DNA from 2 places in the Vogesella amnigena genome. Region 2 is predicted to be linked to the other one. Evidence: riboswitches for the same ligand, from Rfam matches in the RefSeq annotation. Region 2 holds a riboswitch; the other holds the start of a gene.

Region 1 (7,256 bases), on a different contig from region 2:
GGGCATTGTACCCGCCTCGCCCGCCATGTGCAGTACCCCTTCCGGTCTAGGCTGCATTTGCAGCCTGCGCCAGCAGGCCGGATGTGCCGATGCTGGCCGTGGCCTGCCGCGCCGCGGACTGTGCCGGCTGCGGCGGCAGGGTGAAATAGGCAATCGCCGCCTTCAGTTCCCCCGCCATCTGTTCCAGCTGGCCAGCGGAAACCGCGGACTGCGTGGCTGCAGTGCTGGTTTCCTCGGTCATCTGCGCCACCTGCTCCACATTGCCGGCAATGCTGCCGCTGGCAGCCTGCTGCTGTGCCAGCGCCACCGCCACCGCCTGGATGGCCTGATTGATGCGGCCAACATCGCCGCTGATGCCAGCCACGGTGTCGCGCACCTGCCGGGTCTGCTGCAGCCCCTGCTCCATGCCGGCCACCGTGGCGTGAATGCCGCTGACCACCTGCTGGCTGCTGCCCACCATCTCGGCAATGATGTCGCTGATCTGGCGGGTGGACTGCGCGGTGCGCTCTGACAGCTTGCGCACCTCGTCCGCCACCACGGCGAAGCCGCGCCCGGCCTCGCCGGCCCGCGCAGCCTCGATGGCAGCATTCAGCGCCAGCAGATTGGTCTGCTCGGCCACGTCGCGGATCACCGCCACCACGCCGGAAATCTGCTGCGACTTGCTGCCCAGCAGATCGGCCTGCTGTTGCGACTGTCGCACCTGCTTCCCCACTTGCTCGATGGTGTCCAGCGTGGCGGCGATCACCGTTTCGCCATCTGCAGCCAGGCGGCCGGCGCTGTCGGCATCGCGCACCACGTCGCGCGAGTTGTCGCTGACCGAGGCAATGCTCACCGACAATTGCTCCACCGATGCCGACATGGCAGCTGCCGAGCGGGTTTGCTCCTCGGCGGTTACCGCCACCTGTTCGGAGGATGCGGCCAACTCGGTAGCATTGATCGACAGCCGCTCGATGACCTGTTCCAGGTTGTGCACCAGCCGGCCCAGCGCGGCCTGCATCGCCGCCATGCTGGCAACCACGCTGCCATCGTCGCCGGCACGCACCTGCAGGCTCTGGCTGAGATCGCCGGCGGCAATGCCGCGCGCCAGCCGCACCACGTCGGACGGCTCGCCGCCCAGCTGGCGCAGCAAACCGCGAATGATCACCCAGCCCATGCCGGCACCCAGTGCCAAGCCGCACAACAGCAGCAGCAGCGACAGCTGCGCACTGCGCTGCGATGCCGCCGCCGACTCGGCATATTGCTCGGCCGCCACCCGCAACTGCAGGGCGATCAGCCCCGCCACCGGCGTGGATACCGGGTCGATGGCCGGGTACAGCCGGCTATCGGTGAATTGCTGCAAGCCGGCCATGTCCCCCGCCTGCGCCAGCTGACGCAACGTGTTCACCGCCTGGTCGGCAGCCACCATCGCCCGCTCGGTCTGCTGCACCAGTTGCTGTTCTTCCGGTGTCAGCAAGGTGCTGCGGTAGGCTTGCCACTCCCGGGCAATATCGTTGCGCGCGGCATCCAGACGCTGCTGGAAGTCCGCGCTGCTCAGCGCGCCGCTGCGCAGCTTCTGCGCCGAATCCACCACGTTCACCGCATAGGCATCCGCCACCTGCTTCAGCTGCTGCAGCGGCACAACGCGGTCGTGATAGGTACTGGCATAGGCGGCTATGATCCGGGACTGCACATACATGCCATAGCCGCCAACAGCGGCGGCTATGAGCAATAACAGGCCCAGCAGCAGACTCAGGCGCTGGCCGATGGTGAGGTGACGCAACATGTCGTTTACTCCGGTGGTGGGTGGTGTAACCGTTAATAACGATAAATCCCCTTGTTACTTAGCCACCGGCCGCAATCATGTCAATCAAATAAAATGCATACGGTATTTATACCTAGCCAGCCAGCACATGCCGCCGACAGCAATAAAAATGCGCCTGCTGACGCCGCGGCAACGGTAAATGTCTATACCAATGCTGCCAGCACGCGTTACGGGCATGAGCAGCCTGGAACCGGTCGGCCAGCCGACTGCAGCAACAGCACCAGATCGGCACAATCCATGCCAACGGAATTAGCCGCCATATTGCCAGCGACCATCCCTACCCACCCGCTCACGACCAGCGCAGCACCGCCTCCGGCCGCAACCCCAGCGCCAGGCTGCTGCCGGGCTGCGGGCAAAGCGGCAGCTCGCGGGCGGTGAGCAGCAACTGCCACGGGCCGTCATCTCCCTGCACGCTTACCCGCCAGCCGTCGGCCTGCGGCGCTACCGCCAGCACCCGGCGCAGCGGCTGGCCATCCCCCAGCACAAAGGCCTGCGGCGGAATCGCGTAGTCGGCAAACACATTATGAAAGCCGACAAAACGCGCCACCCAGCTGCTGGCCGGCCGCGCCAGGATTTCCGCCGGGCTGCCCTGCTGCACGATGCGGCCGTGCTGCAGGATGGCCACCCGCTGCGCCAGGGTGAAGGCTTCGTGCCGGTCGTGCGTCACCAGCAGCGCCGGCACCTGCAGCGCCAGCAGATGCTGCTGCACATCGGCCAGCAGCTGCTGCTTAAGATCGGTATCCAGGCTGGAAAACGGCTCGTCCAGCAGCAGCAGTTGCGGCCGGCACACCAGCGCACGCGCCAGCGCCACCCGTTGCCGTTCGCCGCCGGACAGCGCATGGCAGGCGGCGCCGCCACGCCCGGCCAGCCCCACCGCCGCCAGCATCGCCTCGGCCTGCTGCCGCGCCTCGCGCCGTGGCATGCCACGCTCGACCAGGCCGAACGCCACGTTGGCCGCAGCATCCAGGTGTGGAAACAGCGCGTGATCCTGGAACATCATCGCCAGCTGGCGCTGCTCCGGCGGCAAGGCCAGCAAGTCGCGGCCATGCAGCCGCACGCTGCCGGCATCCGGGCGCTGCAAGCCGGCCAGCACCGCCAGCAAGCTGCTCTTGCCTGCGCCGGATGGCCCCAGCAAGGCCACGGTCTCGCCCGGAGCCACCTGCAGCGACACCGCATCCAGCACCTGGCGCCGCTGGTAGGCAAGACTCAAGCCATCAATCTGCAGCACGATGTTTCTCCGGCCATTCAATGATCAAAAACGCCAACAGGGCAAAGCCCAGCAGCAAGCAGGTGAGCAGCATGGCCTGCTCCAGGTTGGCCGCACCGGCCCGCCCCAGCCGCTGGTAGATCAGCGTGGTAAGTGTGGTCCACTCCGGCCGCGACAGGAACAGCGTCACCGCGAACTCCCCCACCTCGGTGGCGGCGGCAAACGCCAGCCCGCGGCGCAGCGCCGGGCGGATCAGCGGCAGGCTGACGCGGCAAAAGCTGCGCCACGGCGTGGCGCCCAGGGTACGTGCTGCCGCCGGCAGGCTGGGCGGCAGGCTGGCCAGCGCGGCGGCCACTGCCTTGGCGACAAAGGGATAGGCCAGCAGCGCATAGGCCGCCAGCAGCAACCACAGGCTGGCGCTGAACTGCGGATACAGCAGCAGCAAGCCAAAAGCCAGCATCACCGGCGACACCATGAACGGCAGAAAGCCCAGTGCCCGCAGCCACCACCAGCGTGCCGCCACCACGCCATGCGCCAGCCCCAGCAGCAGCGCCAGCGCCAGCGCCCCGGCAGTAAAACGCAGCGTGTTGGCAATGGCCGCCAGCACCTCGGCATCCCACAGCCCCTGCCAGCTGGCGGCATCGGCCAGCAACGCCCGCCAGACAATGGCCAGCAAGGGAGCCGCACTGCACAACAGCAGTACCGTCAGCGCCAACGCCAGCTGCAGCCATTGCGGCCAACCCTGCGGGCGCTGACAGAGGCTGGGATCAGGCCGCGCCTCCTTCACCAGCCGGCGCTCCAGCCAGGCATAGCCGCCAGCCGCCAGGCTGCCCACCAACAAGGCCAGCAGCGCCAGCGCGCCGGCATCGGCCAGGTTCAGCTCGTAGGCCACCAGCGAATAGATTTCCACTTCCACCGTGGCATAGCGCTGCCCGCCCAGCAGCAGCGCCAGGCCAAAACCGGCAAAGCAGTACAGAAAGATCAGGCACAGCGCCGAGGCCAGCCATGGCCGCACCACCGGCCACTCCACCCGCCAGAAGCAGCGCCACGGCGTGGCGCCCAGTGTGCGCGCCACCAGCAGCCGGCTGGCCGGCACCTGGCTCAGGCCATCCACCGCGGCCCGCACCAGCAGCGGCAGGTTGTAGAACAGATTGCCGTACAGCAGCAGCCACGGCGTGTCCTGCAGATCGATACCGCTGATACCGTGCGGCCCGAACAGCGCCAGCACGCCCAGGCCGGCCACCAGCGTGGGCATCACGAACGGCAGCAGCAGCAGGCGCAGCAGCAGGCGGCGGCCGGCAAAATCGTAACGCGCCAGCACCCAGGCCAGCGGCAGCCCCACCAGCAGACACAGCAGGCAGCTGGCAAGCGCCTGCCCCAGCGACCAGGCCAGCCGCCACTGCAGATAGCTGTCCTGCAGCAGCCCGGGGCTGACGGCGATACCGCCCTCCCACAGCAGCCGCGCCAGTGGCGCCGCCACCATGGCCAGCAGAAACAGCAGCGGCAGCAAGGCCAGGCTGCCGCGCAGCGGCCAGCTCATGCGCCGTACTCCAGCAGGTACACCAGCTCGTCACCATCCTGTTGATCCAGCCAGCGGCCTAGCTGCCGAAAACCGAAGCGCCGCGCCAGCGCCAGCGACGGGTGGTTGTGCGGCGTGATGGACAGCACGAAACGTTGCTGACCATGCTCACGCCGCGCCCAGTGCAACATGGCGGCCAGCGCCTCGGCGGCATAACCCTGGCGGCGATATGGCGGGTACACGGTGTAGCCCAGCTCCACCGCACCCGGTGCCAGCTCCTGCAGGTAGTCCGGCCCCGGCGTGCTGTGAAAACCGATATGGCCGAGCATGCGGCCGCTGTGCCGACACAGCATGGCGCGCAGCGACCACGGCGCATAAGCGCCATCAGCCAGCATGTCGGCCAGGCGCAAGGCCATCAGCGCCTGCTCGCCCAGCCAGTCCTCCGGCAGCACCGCGCCCAGCCGCGCGCCGGCCTCGGCATGGCGACCGTTGCAGCCCAGCCGCAGCACCTCGGCATCCAGCGGCCGCAGGTGCAAGCGCGGGCTATGGACATCGGCATGTTGCCGCTGCGCACACACCAGCACCGTCAACCCCTCAGTTGCCGGACTTCAGCACCAGGCGCGTCCAGCGGCTTACCCAGCCGGCGGTCTTGCTGCTCATGGCTTCCAGCTTGGGGTTGCTGAATGCCTTGGGCTGCTGTGCATGCTTGAACACCGGGTCCAGGTTCACGCCAGCCACCGCCGGGTACATCCACATTTCGGTCGGCAAGGCCTGCTGCGCGGCATTGCCACGCAGGAAATCGACAAACGCCTGCGCCGCCTGCGGCTCCTTGCCGCCCTTCACCCTGGCCACGCCCTCGATCTGCAGGAATACCCCGCCCTTGAGCAGCAGGTTGGCCGTAGGCGATTCCGCCAGTTTTTCCTTGCTGTAGAACACCTCTGCCGCCGGGCTGGTGGCATAGCTCACCACGATGGGACGCGCGCCGCCGTTACGGCTGAAATCGGTGTAATAAGCTTCGCTCCAACCCTTGGCCACCTTCACGCCGTTGTCACGGAGCTTGCCCCACCACTGGAAAGCGGCCGTCTCGCCCTTGTCGGCGATGGTAGCCATCAGGAAGGCCAGCCCCGGGCTGGAAGTCGCCGGGTTTTCCACCACCAGCAGGTCCTTGTAGGCCGGGCGGGTCAGATCATCCAGACTGGCCGGCAGCGCCAGCTTGTGCTGGGCAAACCAGGCCTTGTCGATATTCAGGTTCACATAGCCGTAATCCACCGCCACCGCGCCCGGCAGGCTGATACCGGCCACGCTGCGGCCAACCTTGCTGCTGGTAGGCTCCAGCACACCGGCGGCATTGGCCTTGGCGATCAGGGTATTGTCGATGCCGTACACCACGTCGGCGATCGGGTTGACACGGGTCAGAATCAGTTTGTTCAGCATCTCGCCGGCATCACCGGCCTTGATGATGGACAGTTTCACACCAGCCTGTTTCTCGAACTCGGCCAGCTTGTCCTTGGGCAGACTGAAGGAATTGTGCGTCAGCACCCGCAGCTCGGCAGCCAGGGTAGACAGGGAAACGCCGGCCAGCGCCAGCAGCAATACGGTTTTCTTCAACATTTACAGACATCCTCTTTTGGCAACGGCACCCAAAAGAAGAAGCGGGACACGGCCAGGCCGCGCATCACGCTCCCTCCGCTGGCATGACCCAGATCAGGTGATGGGGTATTTCTCAGCCCGCACGGCAGGCACCCCCGGTGATCGAGGCGCGAGTATAACGCCGCGCGCCATTGCGTGACAGCCAGTACCACGCTACTGGCGCGGCAGCTGCCGCTGGTCTACAACGCAAACAGCATGGCCCACCACCGCACCATAGCCACAAGCAACCAATCAACAAGAAACAATCAATTTAACAAGACTATAAGCACACACCATACTGCAGCCATCCATCCGGAGGAGCCACCATGAAACACTTCCTGCCCAGCCGCGAAATGCTTGACGACATTCTGGCCAACCTGGTGTGGCTGCAATAACACCCAGCCCACCCAACTCCCACCTAGCCCTACCCAGCGCGACAGATAAAAAATACTTGCCATAAAAAGCAAAGCAGTCTAATATTCGCCCCCTAACGCCGGTGTAGCTCAGTTGGTAGAGCACCTGACTTGTAATCAGGGGGTCGCGAGTTCGATTCCTGCCGCCGGCACCAGATTTACAGCCCCTTGCAGCAATGCAAGGGGCTGTTTTCATTTGGTTTTTTGAATTTCACCCATCTCTACATCCCCGCGATTAGTCACCTGACTATTTTCTACAAAATCTACAATTTCGGTGACAAGCGGATTCCCAGGGCAGGTTCGGCAGGTCTGTCGCCCTTCTCGAAGTGCTGGCCGTTAGCGGCCCTGAGCTGCTGTTCAACGTCACGGCCAGCTACTGCACTTGACGGGCACATAGCAGGCTTCCGGTAGAAACGACATTGGACAACTAGAATGAGCCGATACCTCATTTCACCACCTTCGCGCCCCACCCTGTCAGCGTCAAACCCTACCATCGACCCAGCAATGCCATTACAATATTAATTTTGAATATTAAGGGCTATGACATGAACAAAATTTACTCTGCCCTGCTGCTTGTCAGTTTGGCCAGTCTGCTCGGTGCCTGCAGTACACCGCAGAGCCCCGAACAGAAGCAAGCGGCACTAGCTCAGGACAGAAAGTGGGAAAACACACTGGTAGGTACGTGGG
Region 2 (7,256 bases):
GCGCGTTGTCGCGGATCTGCGCGCCGGGGTGGCCCTTGGCGAGGTCGGCGGCGTGTGCGGCCAGCTTGTAGGTGATGATGCCTTCCTTCACATCATTCTTGTTCGGCAGGCCCAGGTGTTCCTTCTGGGTGACGTAGCACAGCATGGCGGTACCGTACCAGCCGATCTGCGCCGCACCAATCGCGCTGGTAATGTGGTCGTAGCCCGGCGCGATGTCGGTGGTGAGCGGCCCCAGGGTGTAGAACGGCGCTTCGTGGCACCACTCCAGCTCTTTGTCCATGTTCTCCTTGATCAGCTGCATCGGCACGTGGCCGGGGCCTTCGATCATCACCTGCACGTCGTGCTGCCAGGCGATCTGCGTCAGCTCCCCCAGGGTCTTCAGCTCGCCCAGCTGCGCGGCGTCGTTGGCATCCCAGGCGCTGCCCGGGCGCAGGCCGTCACCCAGGCTGAAGGCTACGTCGTAGGCCTTCATGATTTCGCAGATTTCCGCGAAGTGGGTGTACAGGAAGTTTTCCTGGTGATGCGCCAGGCACCACTTGGCCATGATAGAGCCGCCGCGCGACACGATGCCGGTCATGCGGTTGGCGGTGAGCGGCACGTAGCGCAGCAGCACGCCGGCGTGGATGGTGAAGTAGTCAACGCCCTGTTCTGCCTGCTCGATCAGCGTGTCGCGGAAGATTTCCCAGCTGAGGTCCTCGGCCTTGCCGTTCACCTTTTCCAGTGCCTGGTAGATGGGCACGGTGCCGATGGGTACCGGCGAGTTGCGCAGAATCCACTCGCGGGTTTCGTGGATGTTCTTGCCGGTGGACAGGTCCATGATGGTGTCGGCGCCCCAGCGGATGCCCCAGGTCATCTTGTCCACTTCTTCGCTGATCGACGACGTTACCGCGCTGTTACCGATGTTGCCGTTGATCTTCACCAGGAAGTTGCGGCCGATGATCATCGGTTCGCTTTCCGGGTGGTTGATGTTGTTGGGGATGATGGCGCGGCCGGCGGCCACTTCCTGGCGCACGAATTCCGGGGTGATGTCTTCCGGCAGCTGGGCGCCGAAGTTCTGGCCGGCGTGCTGGCGGGTCATCAGTTCCAGCAGGCGCTTGTTGCCGGTGGCTTTGAGCGATTCGACATACGCCTTGCGGTTCAGGTTTTCGCGGATGGCAACGTATTCCATCTCTGGCGTGATGATGCCCTGGCGCGCGTAGTGCATCTGGGTAACGTTGCGGCCAGCCTTGGCGCGGCGCGGTTTGCGTTGCAGGTCGAAGCGCAGGTCGGCCAGTTTCGGGTCGGCCTCGCGGGCGCGGCCGTAGTCGCTGGACAGGCCGGCTAAGCGCTCGGTGTCGTCACGCTCGGCGATCCAGGCGGCGCGCAGTGCCGGCAGGCCGGAGCGGATGTCGATGCTGGCTTGCGGGTCGCTGTACGGGCCGCTGGTGTCGTAGACGTAGATTGGCGGGTTCTGCTCGCCACCGAACTGGGTGGGGGTGTCGGCCTGGCTGATTTCGCGCATCGGCACGCGAATGTCCGGGCGGCTGCCCTCGACATAGATCTTGCGGGAGTTCGGTAGCGGCTGGATGGCGGCGGAATCCACCACCATGTGTTCGTTCAGTTTGCTTGGCGCGTTCATCGGGGGGCTCCAGTGTGCGATGAAACGGCGCAAGGAGCGGCCCGGTTGCCCGGCTGCGGTTGGCCGCGGTCACGGCTGGCGGGAACGCGCGGCGTGATGCGGTGTCTGGCAGGTTACGCTTCCCTACGCCGGTATTATCCGGGTCAGGTTCGAAGGGTGACTCTCACCCGCCAACCCGCCAGTGTCGCCCGCACACAACGCTGTGGCATGCTCACCGGCAGGGGCAGGACCCCTAGCGATGCTGTGAAGGTAAGTTAATTGTGGGATAATCGCAAGTTAGGTTGCGCCCGCATTACGGGCCGGCCGGCTGCGAAAACTGCATGAAATCAAGCGTGCGTGCCGTTTTCAGAGTCGTCCTTTCCTTATTGTCTTGAATCCCCCGGAGTTTCCGATGAATTTCGAACAAGCCCGTTTCAACATGGTTGAGCAGCAGATCCGTCCGTGGGATGTGCTCGACACCTCCATCCTCGACCTGCTGTTTCACGTGAAACGCGAAGATTTCGTGCCGGAAGAAAAGCGCAGCCTGGCGTTTGCCGACGTTCAGCTGCCGCTGGAAAACGGCTGCACCATGCTGGAGCCGAAGGTGGAAGCCCGCCTGCTGCAGGATCTGCAGGTGAAATCCAGCGACAAGGTACTGGAAGTGGGTACCGGCAGCGGCTACATGACCGCGCTGCTGGCCGCCGTCAGCCAGCACGTGTACAGCGTGGACCTGGATGCCGAGCAATCCCAGCGCGCCGCGGCCAACCTCAAGACCGCCGGCATCCGCAACGTGACCCTGTCGGTAGGCAACGGTATCGAAGGCCTGGCTTCGCAGGCGCCGTTCGACGTGATCTTTGTTGGCGGCTCGGTACCGGTAGTGCCGGACGCACTGAAGGCGCAGCTGGCCGTGGGCGGCCGCCTGGCGGTAATCGCCGGTGATGCCCCGGTGATGATTGCCAAGGTAATCACCCGCGTGTCGGAAAGCGCCTACCAGGAAAGCGTGAGCTTCGACACCAATATCGCCCGCCTGCAGCAGCTGGACGCCATCGAGCCGTCCCGCTTCAGCTTCTGAGCATGGTAGGCGAAATCACCGCCCGCGATCTGGCTGCCTGGCTGGCCGACGACAGTCGCGTCAAACCGGTGCTGCTGGATGTGCGCGAGGACTGGGAATACGCGCTGTGCCACATCGCCGGCTCGCAGCAGATGGTGATGAACCTGGTGCCGCTGCGTCATAACGAGCTGCCGGACGATGTGCCCATCGTAACCATCTGCCACCACGGCGTGCGCAGCTTCCAGGTGGGCCTCTACCTGCAGAACGCCGGCTTCGAACAGGTGCTGAGCCTGCGTGGCGGCGTGGATGCCTGGGCCAATGAGGTGGACCCGGCGATGGCGCGCTACTAAGCCACACCATCCAGTCGAAAGCCGTTCCTGCCGGAGCGGCTTTTTTGTTGTCGCCACGCCGTGGCAGAAAAGAATGAACATGAGCTACCTTTCCCCCGCCCTTGCCGCCCTGCCCGCCGCCTGGCGAGAGGTGCTGACCGCACCGGCGCTGGCTGCGCAGTTGCAGGCCATAGACACGCGTCTGGCCGCCCGCGCCGCCGACGGCGTGGCCATCTACCCGCCGCGCGAATTGGTCTTTCATGCCTTGCAACACGCTGCACCGCAGGACGTGCGGGTAGTGATCCTGGGCCAGGACCCCTACCACGGCGCCGGCGAGGCCATGGGACTGAGTTTCTCGGTGCCGGCCGGGGTGAAGATTCCACCCAGCCTGCGCAATATGTACAAGGAGCTGGCCAGTGACCTGGGCGTGGCACCGGCCGCCAGCGGCGATCTGACACACTGGGCGCAGCAGGGTGTGCTGCTGCTGAATACCTCGCTGACGGTGGAAGCCGACAATGCCGGCAGCCACGGCAAGATCGGCTGGCAGCAGGTGACCGATGCGCTGATCGACGCGGTGAATGCGCACAATCCCGGCTGCGTGTTCCTGCTGTGGGGCAACTGGGCGCAGGGCAAGGCCGAGCGCATCGATACCGGCCGCCATGCGGTGCTGAAGGCCGCGCATCCGTCGCCGCTATCCGCCAGCCGCGGCTTCTTTGGCTGCCGCCATTTCTCGCAGGCCAATCAATGGTTGGCCGCACGCGGCCGTGGCGAGATCGCCTGGGGCGCGCCGGCGGCACAGGGTGGTTTGTTCTAGCCGTAGCGTCGTGCTGTCGCTGGTGTAAAGTGCAGCCCAAGGCGGGCAACACCGCCATTGTCTACAGGGGGAAAACGTGGCCATCACGCTGAAGAACGTGCGTTATTTCGTGGCGGTTGCCGAGGCGGAGTCTATCTCCGGTGCGGTGCAGGATCTCAACGTGTCGCAATCGGTGGTGACCGAGGCGATCCGCACGCTGGAGGCCGACCTTGGCGCCACGCTGTTCCAGCGCCACGCCCGCGGCATGATCCTTACCCACGCCGGTTACCAGTTCCTGCGCCATGCGCACCAGATCCTGGCTTCGGTGCGCAATGCCCGCGAGGCAATGCGCGCGCGGCCGGACACCGTTACCGGCCAGCTCAATATCGGCGTTACCAGCCTGGTGTGCGGCTACTTCCTGCCCTATCTGCTGGACCGCTTCCGCAATACCTTTCCGCTGGTGGATATCCGCGTGGTGGAAGACCAGCGCGAGTACATCGAGCACCTGCTGGTGAACGGCGAGCTGGATGTGGGGGTGCTGATCGTTTCCAACCTGGAAAACCGCCAGGCGCTGGAGGCGGAAACGCTGCTGGAATCCGCCTACCGGCTGTGGCTGCCGGTGAACCACCCGCTGCTGGAGCTGGGCACGGTGGCGGTGGCGGAAATGGCGCAGCAGCCGCTGGTCACCCTGAAACTGGACGAGCTGGAAGACGTGGCCACCGCGCTGTGGCGCAGCCAGGGCCTGCGGCCAACGGTGGCGGTGCGTACCAGCTCGGTGGAGGGCCTGCGTAGCCTGGTGGCCACCGGCGCGGGGCTGGCGGTGATGCCGGACCTGCTGTACCGGCCGTGGTCGCTGGATGGCGACCGGCTGGAAGTGCGTCAGCTGCTGGAAAAAACGCCGTCGCTGCAGGTGGGCCTGGCCTGGCGCCGTGGTGCCAAGGTGGCGGAAACAGCACAGAACTTCCTGACCGTGGCGCGCGAGTACACCCGTAGCCACGCCTGATTGGATCAAATTTCGTTCTATAAAACCGATATCTTGTAGTGTGCAATTTATAAAACAGATGGCTTGCACCGCTGTGGCTCGCGATTTTGCGCTGCGGCACGCTTTCGGTTCAAACTCCCGCACGGCGCAGCGATAAATGCCAACACCGGCGGCGAGCATCCGGTTTTTCCGATAGGTAGTATTGGGCAAGTTACCTTGGTAGTGCCAAAACGCGGTTCCTAGAATGCAGCACATCATTCGAGACGCAATCAATGCGCCGATCTGCAAAGGAGAACTGTGATGAAGCATCGCCTGCATGCCCTGGCCTGGGCGGCCGTCTGTAGCAGCATGGTCGCCACCCCGCTGATGGCGGCACCGCCGACCTCGCTGGGCAAGCCGGAAGGCAAACTCAACATCATCGCGTGGCCCGGCTATATCGAGCGCGGCGAGACCGACAAGAACTACGACTGGGTAACCCAGTTCGAAAAGAACACCGGCTGCCAGGTAAGCGTGAAAACCGCTGCCACCTCGGACGAGATGGTGTCGCTGATGAACTCGCCCAACTACGACCTGGTAACCGCCTCCGGCGATGCCTCGCTGCGCCTGATCTACGGCAAGAAGGTGCAGGAGATCAACCCCAACCTGATTCCCAGCTGGAGCACGCTGGATCCGCGCGTGAAGAACGGTGGCTGGTACACCGTGGGCGGCAAGGTGTACGGCACGCCGTACCAGTGGGGCGCCAACTTCCTGATGTACAACACCAAGCTCTACCCGAGCGCGCCCACCAGCTGGGCGGCGGTATTCGAGCCGGGCAAGCTGGCCAATGGCCAGGCCAACAAGGGCAAGGTGCAGGCTTACGACGGCGCCATCTACATTGCCGATGCCGCGCTGTACCTGATGAGCAAGAACCCCAAGCTGGGCATCAAGGACCCGTACGAGCTGAACGAAGCGCAGTACCAGGAAGTGCTGAAGCTGCTGCGCCAGCAAAAGCAGCTCACCCACCGCTACTGGCACGACGTAACCGTGCAGATGAACGACTTCAAGAAAGAAGGCGTGGCGGCATCCAGTGCCTGGGGCTACACCATCAACACCCTGCAGGCGGAAAACTTCCCGGTGGAAGGCGTGATTCCGAAGGAAGGCGCCACCGGCTGGGCGGATACCACCATGCTGCATGCCAAGGCACAGCACCCGGTGTGTGCCTACAAGTGGATGGAGTGGTCGCTGAACAAGAACCTGCAGTCCAGCCTGGCTGAATGGTTCGGTTCCAACCCGGTGGTGCCGGACGCCTGCAAGACCAAGGCACCGGGCGGCAGCGACTTCTGCAAGAGCAACGGCTTTGACCGCTTTGCGCAGATCCGCTTCTGGAAAACCCCGATCGCCACCTGCAAGACCCAGGGAACCTGCGTGCCGTACAGCCGCTGGACTTCCGACTACATCGCCATCATGGGCGGTCGGTAATCCCGCTGCCGTGGTTGGCCGCCAGTTGCGGCCAACCCGGTACTACGTTTCAACCGAGCGCCGCCATGTCCTTCCTGGGGGGGCGGGGCGTGGCGGTTGCTCACCCGGTAGTACGGCTGCCCGTTCGGGCCGCCGCCTTGCACGCCTTGCCGTGCATTTGGAGTACATCATGTCCATCGCCGTCCAGTTCCAGAATGTCAGCCGCCACTACGACAGCGTGCGCGCCGTTGACGACATCAACCTCGACATTGCCGAGGGCGAATTCTTCTCCATGCTGGGCCCGTCCGGCTCCGGCAAGACTACCAGCCTGCGCCTGATCGCCGGCTTCGAGCAGCCCAGCCAGGGCTCCATCCGCATCTTCGGGCAGGAAGCCGCCGGGCTGCCGCCCAATCTGCGTGCGGTGAATACCGTGTTCCAGGATTACGCGCTGTTTCCGCACATGAACGTGCTGGACAACGTGGCCTACGGCCTGATGCTCAAGGGCGTGGGCAAGGACGAGCGCTACCGCCGCGCCGAGGAAATGCTGGAGATGGTCAAGCTCGGCCAGTACGGCACCCGCCGCCCGGCAGCGCTGTCCGGCGGCCAGCGCCAGCGTGTGGCCCTGGCCCGCGCGCTGATCCTGCAGCCGCGCGTGCTGCTGCTGGACGAGCCGCTGGGCGCGCTCGACCTCAAGCTGCGCGAAGCGATGCAGACCGAACTGAAAGCGCTGCAACGCCGCCTCGGCATCACCTTCATCTATGTGACCCACGACCAGGGCGAGGCGATGTCGATGTCCGACCGCGTGGCAGTGTTCAACAAGGGCCGCATCGAGCAGGTGGCGGCGCCGCAAGTGCTGTACAACCAGCCGGCTACCGCCTTTGTGGCGGATTTCGTCGGTGCGGCCAACGTATTCGACGGCGATCTGGCCGGCACGCTGATCGGCCATGCGCAGGCATTCGCCGTGCGGCCGGAGCGCATTCGCCCGGCCGGCCAGCTGGCCGATGCCGACGTGGTGCGGGTACCGGGCAAGCTGCTGGATATCCAGTACCTGGGCGCGGTAAGCCGCT

Evidence for each region. Region 2 has a riboswitch for thiamine pyrophosphate ahead of thiC (phosphomethylpyrimidine synthase ThiC). Riboswitches for the same ligand answer to the same signal wherever they lie in the genome.
Region 1: it holds a riboswitch for thiamine pyrophosphate, as region 2 does, so the genes downstream of both, ACFOKJ_RS03975 (thiamine ABC transporter substrate-binding protein) here and thiC (phosphomethylpyrimidine synthase ThiC) in region 2, are expected to answer to the same signal.

The regions. Positions count from the first base shown of each region.
Region 1 is NZ_JBHRYH010000009.1:74,792-82,047, forward strand. Features, by position in the region: gene ACFOKJ_RS03955 (methyl-accepting chemotaxis protein) at 47-1,762, opposite strand; gene ACFOKJ_RS03960 (ABC transporter ATP-binding protein) at 2,091-3,029, opposite strand; gene ACFOKJ_RS03965 (ABC transporter permease) at 3,016-4,548, opposite strand; gene ACFOKJ_RS03970 (GNAT family N-acetyltransferase) at 4,545-5,111, opposite strand; gene ACFOKJ_RS03975 (thiamine ABC transporter substrate-binding protein) at 5,122-6,135, opposite strand; TPP riboswitch at 6,191-6,284, opposite strand; tRNA gene ACFOKJ_RS03980 (tRNA-Thr) at 6,649-6,724, shown strand; gene ACFOKJ_RS03985 (hypothetical protein) at 7,115-7,256, shown strand, end outside.
Region 2 is NZ_JBHRYH010000045.1:71,994-79,249, forward strand. Features, by position in the region: gene thiC (phosphomethylpyrimidine synthase ThiC) at 1-1,618, opposite strand, end outside; TPP riboswitch at 1,722-1,862, opposite strand; gene ACFOKJ_RS14700 (protein-L-isoaspartate O-methyltransferase family protein) at 2,010-2,669, shown strand; gene ACFOKJ_RS14705 (rhodanese-like domain-containing protein) at 2,672-2,998, shown strand; gene ung (uracil-DNA glycosylase) at 3,078-3,791, shown strand; gene ACFOKJ_RS14715 (LysR family transcriptional regulator) at 3,868-4,773, shown strand; gene ACFOKJ_RS14720 (ABC transporter substrate-binding protein) at 5,053-6,210, shown strand; gene ACFOKJ_RS14725 (ABC transporter ATP-binding protein) at 6,380-7,256, shown strand, end outside.